DNA from 2 places in the Vibrio aestuarianus genome. Region 2 is predicted to be linked to the other one. Evidence: riboswitches for the same ligand, from Rfam matches in the RefSeq annotation. Region 2 holds a riboswitch; the other holds the start of a gene.
The links. A riboswitch is a leader RNA that binds a small molecule or an ion and turns the genes downstream of it on or off. The one in region 2 is predicted to bind lysine.

Region 1 (4,217 bases), 880 kb from region 2:
TTGCCGGCTAAATCTTGAGGACAGTTATATTGCTCATCTTTGTTAATCGCAATAGATAAACGACAACCACCAAAATCAAGGCGACGTAGTGGTACAAATTCGCTTGGCTTGTTTTGTGATAGACGCTCTAAACGAACCTCTTCTAATTCGTTTTCACCGATAAAACCCAGATCAACGACACCGTCCATTACCAATCCTGGAATATCGTCATCACGTACAAGTAACAAATCAATTGGCATATTCATTGAGTGAACCACTAAACGCTCACCCATGATGTTAAATTTCACACCACATTTTTTCAGTAAGTCTTGGCACTCTTTACTCAAGCGACCTTTTTTCTGGATTGCGATTCTTAAGCGTTGTGTTTGCATGACGATTTCCCTATGTACAATTTATTGAATTTATTTGAATTTTAATTAAGCCGAAAATGAAAAAACCCTCGGGAGATTTGTGGTCTCCCGAGGGTTTTAATCTAAATGCTTTGACTTAACCACCGAGAGTTTCCTGCCTCCCGGGTATGCGTACACCTCCCCGAAAGATTATTTAGGGTGATGATGGTGATGAATGTTCATTACAAAATTACGCATACTTATGAGCCCTTGATTGGCTTACTGTCTTGCATCCACACTAACTAAGCCAGTCTGTTTTTTCAACCAAAAATTTAGTTTTTTTTCATCTTTCGTAAAAATACTAGTTAACACATTAAAAAAGGGAAGTTTTACCTTCCCCTTTATTAATTTTTCATATTAAAAACTATGCATTTTCATAATTCGTAATTTTTGAACGAGATAAAGATGCAAGCACTAAACATACAACCACAAAGGCAACCGAAGCGGCACTAAAGGAGATCAGTACCGACGCCGTCATACCTAACACGACAAAACCGACACAAGAAACCAAGGCGGTTGCTAAAGCGTAAGGAAGCTGTGTGGATACATGGTCAATATGATTACAACGAGCACCTGTGGATGACAAAATTGTGGTGTCAGAAATCGGTGAGCAGTGGTCACCAAACACAGAACCCGCAAGTACAGCACTTAGCATAGGTAGCATAAGCGCAATGTCTGTAGCTCCCGCCATGTCACCCGCTATCGGTAACATAATACCAAACGTACCCCAAGAGGTACCTGTAGAGAATGCCATCAGACCTGAAAGCAAAAACAAAATAACAGGCAACCAGTGAGGATTGATGTTGCCTTGAACAAGTGAAGACATGTAAGCGCCAGTCTTCATATCACCAATTACAGAACCGATCGTCCAAGCGAAAACCAAAATTAGAATGGCACCAAACATAGACTTAGCACCAATCCACAATGTTTTCACAACATCAATCATTGGTAACTGTTGCTTAAATACAGTAAAGAGTGCCATTGCCAAGCCGACTAAACCGCCATAAATAAGCGAAGTGCCTACATCTGTATTTTCAAATGCACCAAACAAGTCAAAGGCTTTGCCATCGGCAGCCAATGATTGACCACCTGTGTATAACATCGCTGAAATAGTGGCAATAATAAGAAGTACAATTGGCAAAATAAGGTCAGAAACTTTGCCGTGTTCGCTTTCTTTGATGTCTAGCTCTTCATTTAAATCATGAGCTTGCTGGCTATCATTGTCATCATCAAAGCCACGACCTTGGGAAGCTTCCATTTCGTGTTTGCGCATTTGGCCAACATCCAACTGGAACCAAACCACAGCAAACACCATCAGCAAAGCGAAAATAGCGTAAAAATTCATTGGCACTAGACGGATGTATGCACCCAGCGCTGAATATTCAGTGATACCATGAGAAACAAGAATGCCACCAATGATAGTCATGATATAAGCACCCCAACTCGAAGCTGGCATCACAACACACATCGGTGCTGCAGTTGAATCTAGAATATAGGCAAGCTTGGCACGAGAAACATAAAAACGGTCAGTAACAGGGCGAGAAATTGAGCCTACTGCCAAGCTATTAAAATAGTCGTCAACGAAAATAAACACACCCAAAAATGCAGCAAGCAATTTTGAACCGCGTTTGCTTTTGACTCGTACCTGCGCCCATTCAGCGAAAGCACGGGTACCACCAGACAATGTCAGCAACGCTGTCATCATGCCTAATAAGAGTAAAAATCCGACAATACTCATATTCCAAGTATTGAGACCACCATCTTCCACAAACACACTAGCTACTTTAGTTACAACGTAGCTGCTACCATCGACTACCGAGTAATTGGTGAGTAGTAACGCGCCTAGCAAAATGCCGACACCAAGCGACACCAGAACACGGCGGGTAATAACGGCTAAACTCAACGCCACTAATGGCGGTAATAGCGATAAGGGAGATGATGCAAAATCGATTAAATTCATGATCTTCAAAAACCAGTAAGTAAATGGTCAGAGATCTACTGCAGACAAATTACGAGAAATCATTTCAACGCAATTAATGTTGAACTAAGCGAAAGGGAAGCGAACACTTCACCCAACCCTACAGTAGCGCTCCATAGTTTAACAAAATAATAGACTATGGCAGTGTTGTTCCTATTCGAATACAACCCCAGCGAGTAGTTTTAATATACACACTCACTTCGGCGACAAAACCTTTCACTTCTGCTCATTGGTATCACCCCAGCAAAAGTTACTAATTCCTATCGCGCCTCTACGTCAAAGAAAGTACAAAAAACCATTGTTAAGTCATTTTAACAACGATTCATTCCTTACTTCGCTTTAGGTGGTTGTCATTGTACTTAACAACAAACTCATTGCAACAGATGATCCAGTTTAAATTGGATCATTTCAGATCACACTGATAAGCAAGTGTTGATACTATTTTCATAAGTCGATGCAAGGTATATCACGAAGATATAATAAGAAAACAAATTTATCAGCGACTGAAAATAACATTGATAATCTTGTAATACCTGCTACTTAAGTATGAAACTGAAGAATCATTGGCTAGTTTCATATTTTTTGTAAAAAACAATTTCCAATAAGTTTTTTTATTAATATTCTGAACTTAATATTGTAAGAAAAATTTCCTCAGTTTATTATTACCTTGTCGACTAAATTAAATCTTATAGGAATAGTCATGTCTGAATTAACAAAAACTCTACTAAATATCCGTAGCCTACGCGCTTTCTCTCGTGAACTAACTCTTGAGCAACTTGAAGAAGCTCTAGATAAATTAACGATTGTTGTACAAGAGCGTAGAGAATCAGAAGAGGAAGAACGTTCAGCTCGCGCTGAACAAGAAGCCAAACTTGCAGCTATTGCAGAACAAATTGCAAAAGATGGTATTGATGTTAGCGCATTAATTTCAGCACTTTCTGGTGAAACAAAAGGCAAAGTAAAAGCTCAAGGTAAACGCGCACCTCGCCCTGCAAAATATAAATATGTCGATAATAACGGCAATGAAAAAACGTGGACTGGTCAAGGCCGTACACCTTCTGCAATTCAAGAGCAACTTGATGCAGGTAAGTCTCTAGAAGAATTTGAGATTTAATTATCAATTAAATAAAAAGGCTCCCTATCGGAGCCTTTTTATTATCTGTAAGAACATTAGCGTTCCCAATATGCTTCTTCTAAACTGTCTTCGCGTTCAGGCAAACCACGAGATAAACGTGGAGAATGTTGCACTAACACTTCATAGCTCGCACGATTAGAATATTTACAGACTTGAGAAAATGATGAATAGGTTAAAAAGTCGTTCTGGTGCTTACTTGAATTAGGTACATTCTCTTTGTGATATTTATTGGCGGCCATATCATGCAATAAGGCCGATAAAGCCGCATCACCGGCACCATTCGTGTTTTTAATTTTTTCAGGTCCACCCATATAAGGTGCAATATGAGAATAAATACGGATTGGGTTTTCACAGCTTATTTTTGATGCTGGGCGGCTAAACTCGTAACGGTTAAATTCAGGAATCGAACCTGGCAATAGCGGCAATGACGTCTCTCGTTTTGCTGAATCTTCGGTATAACCGGCCATAAACAGTCCAACAGGACCTGCGGTACACAATACTAAATCAACCCAATCTAACGCTTTATTCGATGCAGCAAGCGGATCACTTTCACCGGTTAAAGCCTCTGCTTCATCTTCGTTCATAGCAACGACAGTGACATTATCACGCAAAAATTCTTGCCAATATTGAGGGTCGTCTTGAATAACAAATTTTGTCCCTAGTGTTAATACCACTGGTACATCGTATTTTTTGGCGTACTCAATCGCCTTCATTG
Region 2 (4,217 bases):
TGGGGATGGAGTGCTGCAACATTAATCGGTATCTTGCTCGGTATTGCTGCAATGTATACTCAGGGAAGCGATGGGTTTGTTAGCAATAAAGCCGATCTAGAAAGCCCTCGCCGTTACACCTTTCCTCAAACGCTCGACATGATCATTGAAAAGCCATTTACAGGTTACGGCTACGGCAAGTTTGAAGCGGAGTATTTGCTTTATACCGCAAGACAACATCAGCTAAATTCGAGTTATCATCCGGGGCTCCATTCCATGGATCACCCACACAATGAATTATTGTTGTGGGGGGTCGAAGGCGGGTTACTGCCCGTTATCGGAATATTATTGGCGATTGCCTTCGTAATGATGAGGATATATTCAGCCAAGAAAGGAACAAGGCTCGCAATGTTTGCCTTGTTTATTCCTATCGTCTTACACAGCCAACTGGAATATCCGTTTTATCACTCGGCGGTGCATTGGATAACCTTTATTATCTTGCTTTTTTGGGTTGATCAACGTGTTGCCAAATATAAATACGCACCATTTAGCTCGGTGAGTAAGTCATTACTGAGGGTCATAAGTTTAGTGGCTCCTGTACTGACGGGTTTTTACATGGTGAGTGCACTGCACACTAACCATGTACTCACTCAGTTTGAAAAATCTCAACCACCAAACCCTGATATCTTACAGAAGGTCACCAATCCTGTAGTGTGGAGAAATCGCTTTGATTGGGATGTGTATAGCACCTATCTCAATATTGGTTTATACACTCAAGACCCCGAATTTATAACGCCTTATATAGATTGGTCATTAGAGATCATTAAGCACCAACCTCGGCCTACCTTCTACAGTAATTTGGTGATTGCTTACCAAGGCATTGGCGATGATAGTCGTGCCGAGCAAATTCGCTCTGAGGCCCAATTTCTATTTCCCGACATAGATTTTAGTACCGTGCAATATATTCGACCATCTAGTGCTGCTTCAAGTAGTGTGCAAGCAACGGCTACTGAATAATTGCCTAACTATGACCAGTAGAGTAACCATTAAGGCTGCTCTACTGGTTTTATTCTACTCAGTTAAAGACTCTTCTAACGCCCGCAAACACAAGGCTATATTTTCTCTACGAGCCCCATAGCCCATTAAGCCAATACGCCAAGCTTTACCCGCAAGAGCGCCTAAACCAGCGCCAATTTCCAAATTATATTCACTGAGTAAGTGGGAGCGAACCTTCGCATCATCAACACCTTGAGGAATATATACCGCATTAAGTTGCGGCAACCGACTTTGCTCTGGCACCACAAAGTTAAAGCCAAGTTTCTCTAAGCCTTGCTTTAACTTTTCATGCATATCACGATGACGAGACCAAGCTTTCTCTAGTCCTTCATTTTTTAGCATTAGCAGCGCTTCGTGTAGCGCATATAAGCTGTTGACTGGTGCGGTGTGATGATAACTGCGTTTACCTTCACCACTCCAATAGCCGAGCACCAAGCTTTGGTCTAAAAACCAACTTTGTACAGGTGTCGTGCGTGATTGAATTTTCTCAATCGCTTGAGCGGAAAAAGTCAACGGCGATAAGCCTGGGGGACAAGATAGACATTTCTGGCTACCAGAATAAACGGCATCTAACTGCCATTTATCGACATAAAGTGGCACACCGCCTAGAGATGTTACCGCATCTACAATACTCAACATGTTATTTTGCTTAGCCAACTGACCTAACGCTTGTGCATCACTCAATGCCCCGGTTGATGTCTCCGCATGCACAAATGCCAATATTTTTGCATCGGGGTTCACCTTGATCGCTTGTTCTACTTTATCAACCGAAACTGGCATCCCCCATTCATCATCAACCAACACGACTTCCCCGCCGCAACGAATGACATTTTCTCGCATTCGCTCACCAAACACACCATTGCGGCAGACAATGACTTTATCACCGGGTTCTATTAAATTGACGAAACACGCTTCCATACCAGCACTGCCTGGCGCAGAAACTGCTATCGTGAATTCATTTTGCGTTTGAAATGCATATTTAAGTAGCTGTTTGAGCTCATCCATCATCTGAATAAATAACGGGTCTAAGTGACCAACGGTTGGACGACTTAGTGCTTGCAATACTTGTGGGTAAATATCTGAAGGACCAGGTCCCATCAAGATCCGTTGTGGTGGGTTGAAACTGGTAATGGACATAATTGCTCCTTGCTTGCGGCCAAATGTGGAAAACCAGAGTAAAGCAAAAATCACCTAGCAACAATTCGACAGAAGTCTAGAGGTCAAACCAGTGTCACAATCTGGTTAATTTTATTTTACATTTGAACTTAATTAGCAATTGACATTAATAGTTCAAAAACGTTCAATGAATGAGCTATCTAGCAGAAGAGGAGCACTGCCCAGGCAGATGTTTTGTGGAGCCTCAACTCCAAAACAAAGCATTGATGGGGAGCAGTGCCGAGATGAACCAAGGTTGTGGATTTGGTTTGTCGGTTGAATGGGCTGAATCCCTTCAACTGTCATTAGCCGCGCTGATGAAGAGCTTCTGAGGTAAACCAATCAAAAACACCTCTTTATATGCTCTAGAAATTTCTCTTCAAACATTGGACGTTGGAACACCAACACATTTTTATTTTAGGAAGTCGTGGGAGAAATGCTGTGAGCACATTCAATGTAGCCAAGTTTGGCGGAACAAGTGTAGCTAACTTTGAAGCAATGAGCCGTTGTGCTGCTGTTATCGAAAATAATCCAAATACAAAATTAGTGGTTAGCAGTGCATGCTCTGGTGTCACTAATTTGTTAGTTGAGTTAGCCTGTGGGGTTCAAGATGCAGAGCAACGTTTGGCGATCATCAAACAGTTAGCCGATATCCATCATGCCATCATCGATCAACTAGCCCAACCAGCTCAAGTTGAAAAAGAAGTACATTCAATTTTAGATATGGTTGCTAGCGTTGCAGAAGCTGCCTCTTTTCAATCAAGTAAAAAATTGACTGACCATCTCGTTGCGTGCGGCGAATTAATGTCGACCTTTATTCTTACCCAATTGATGCGTGAACGAGGTATGGAAGCGGTGCGTTTTGATATCCGCGAGATCTTGCGCACCGATGATCATTACGGTCGTGCTGAGCCTCAGTTAGAGCAAATAGCATTACTTGCTAAACAAAAATTAACGCCATTATGTCAACAGCACGTAGTGGTAACGCAAGGCTTCATTGGTTCTGATGAACAAGGAAACACGACCACTCTTGGCCGTGGTGGTAGTGATTATTCAGCCGCTTTAATTGCAGAAGCAGTCCAAGCGTCAGGTTTAGAAATTTGGACCGATGTACCTGGCATTTATACTACCGACCCTCGCATTGCGCCTAATGCTGCACCGATTGCTGAAATCAGTTTTAGTGAAGCGTCTGAAATGGCGAATTTCGGTGCCAAAATTCTCCACCCCTCAACATTGTTACCGGCATTACGACATGACATTCCTGTATTTGTAGGTTCATCGAAAGAGCCAGAAAAAGGTGGAACTTGGATTCGCAAACGTGTCGAAAGCTCGCCACTTTTTAGAGCCTTGACCTTACGCGGCAACCAAACCATGGTCACACTGCGTAGCGCTAGCATGTTCCATGCTTATGGCTTTTTGTCGAAAGTGTTCGAGATTTTAGCCAAACACAAAATTTCAGTGGATCTGATTACCACTTCTGAAATCAGCGTCTCCTTAACATTAGACAAAACCGATACTTCCGGGGGTTCACCAGAATTACCACAAGCTGTTCGTCAAGAATTGGAAGAATTATGCACTGTCGATGTTGAACATAACTTAAGTTTAATCGCACTGATAGGCAATAACATGAGTAATACCAAAGGTTACGCCAAGCAGGTATTTAGCACGTTAGAAGACTTCAACATGCGTATGATTTGCTACGGTGCAAGTCCGCATAACTTATGTTTCTTGCTGCATGAATCGGTATCAAAAGCCGCTATTCAAAAACTGCACCAAGAGCTGTTTGAGCAATAACCTAAAGTGCTTTGCTCAATAATTTGAGTGCCACAAAAAAACAGAGGTTGGATATTCCAACCTCTTTCTTTTTTACCTTAATCTAAATTAGGCCCTAACCATTTTTCTGCTTCTTGCTCGCTCCAGCCTTTACGCTGCGCATAATCTTGCATTTGATCTTGCTGTATTTGTGCGATGGCAAAATAACGAGAATCAGGATGCGAGAAATACCAACCAGATACCGAAGCCCCTGG

Region 1: it holds a riboswitch for lysine, as region 2 does, so the genes downstream of both, MCT08_RS09870 (Na+/H+ antiporter NhaC family protein) here and lysC (lysine-sensitive aspartokinase 3) in region 2, are expected to answer to the same signal.

What each region holds. Positions count from the first base shown of each region.
Region 1 is NZ_JAKNYQ010000001.1:2,141,420-2,145,636, forward strand. Features, by position in the region: gene hisG (ATP phosphoribosyltransferase) at 1-371, opposite strand, end outside; His leader region at 428-564, opposite strand; gene MCT08_RS09870 (Na+/H+ antiporter NhaC family protein) at 754-2,349, opposite strand; lysine riboswitch at 2,466-2,649, opposite strand; gene MCT08_RS09875 (H-NS histone family protein) at 3,068-3,481, shown strand; gene MCT08_RS09880 (inosine/guanosine kinase) at 3,538-4,217, opposite strand, start outside.
Region 2 is NZ_JAKNYQ010000001.1:3,019,313-3,023,529, forward strand. Features, by position in the region: gene MCT08_RS13750 (PglL family O-oligosaccharyltransferase) at 1-996, shown strand, start outside; gene MCT08_RS13755 (pyridoxal-phosphate-dependent aminotransferase family protein) at 1,051-2,172, opposite strand; lysine riboswitch at 2,351-2,526, shown strand; gene lysC (lysine-sensitive aspartokinase 3) at 2,632-3,984, shown strand; gene metH (methionine synthase) at 4,062-4,217, opposite strand, start outside.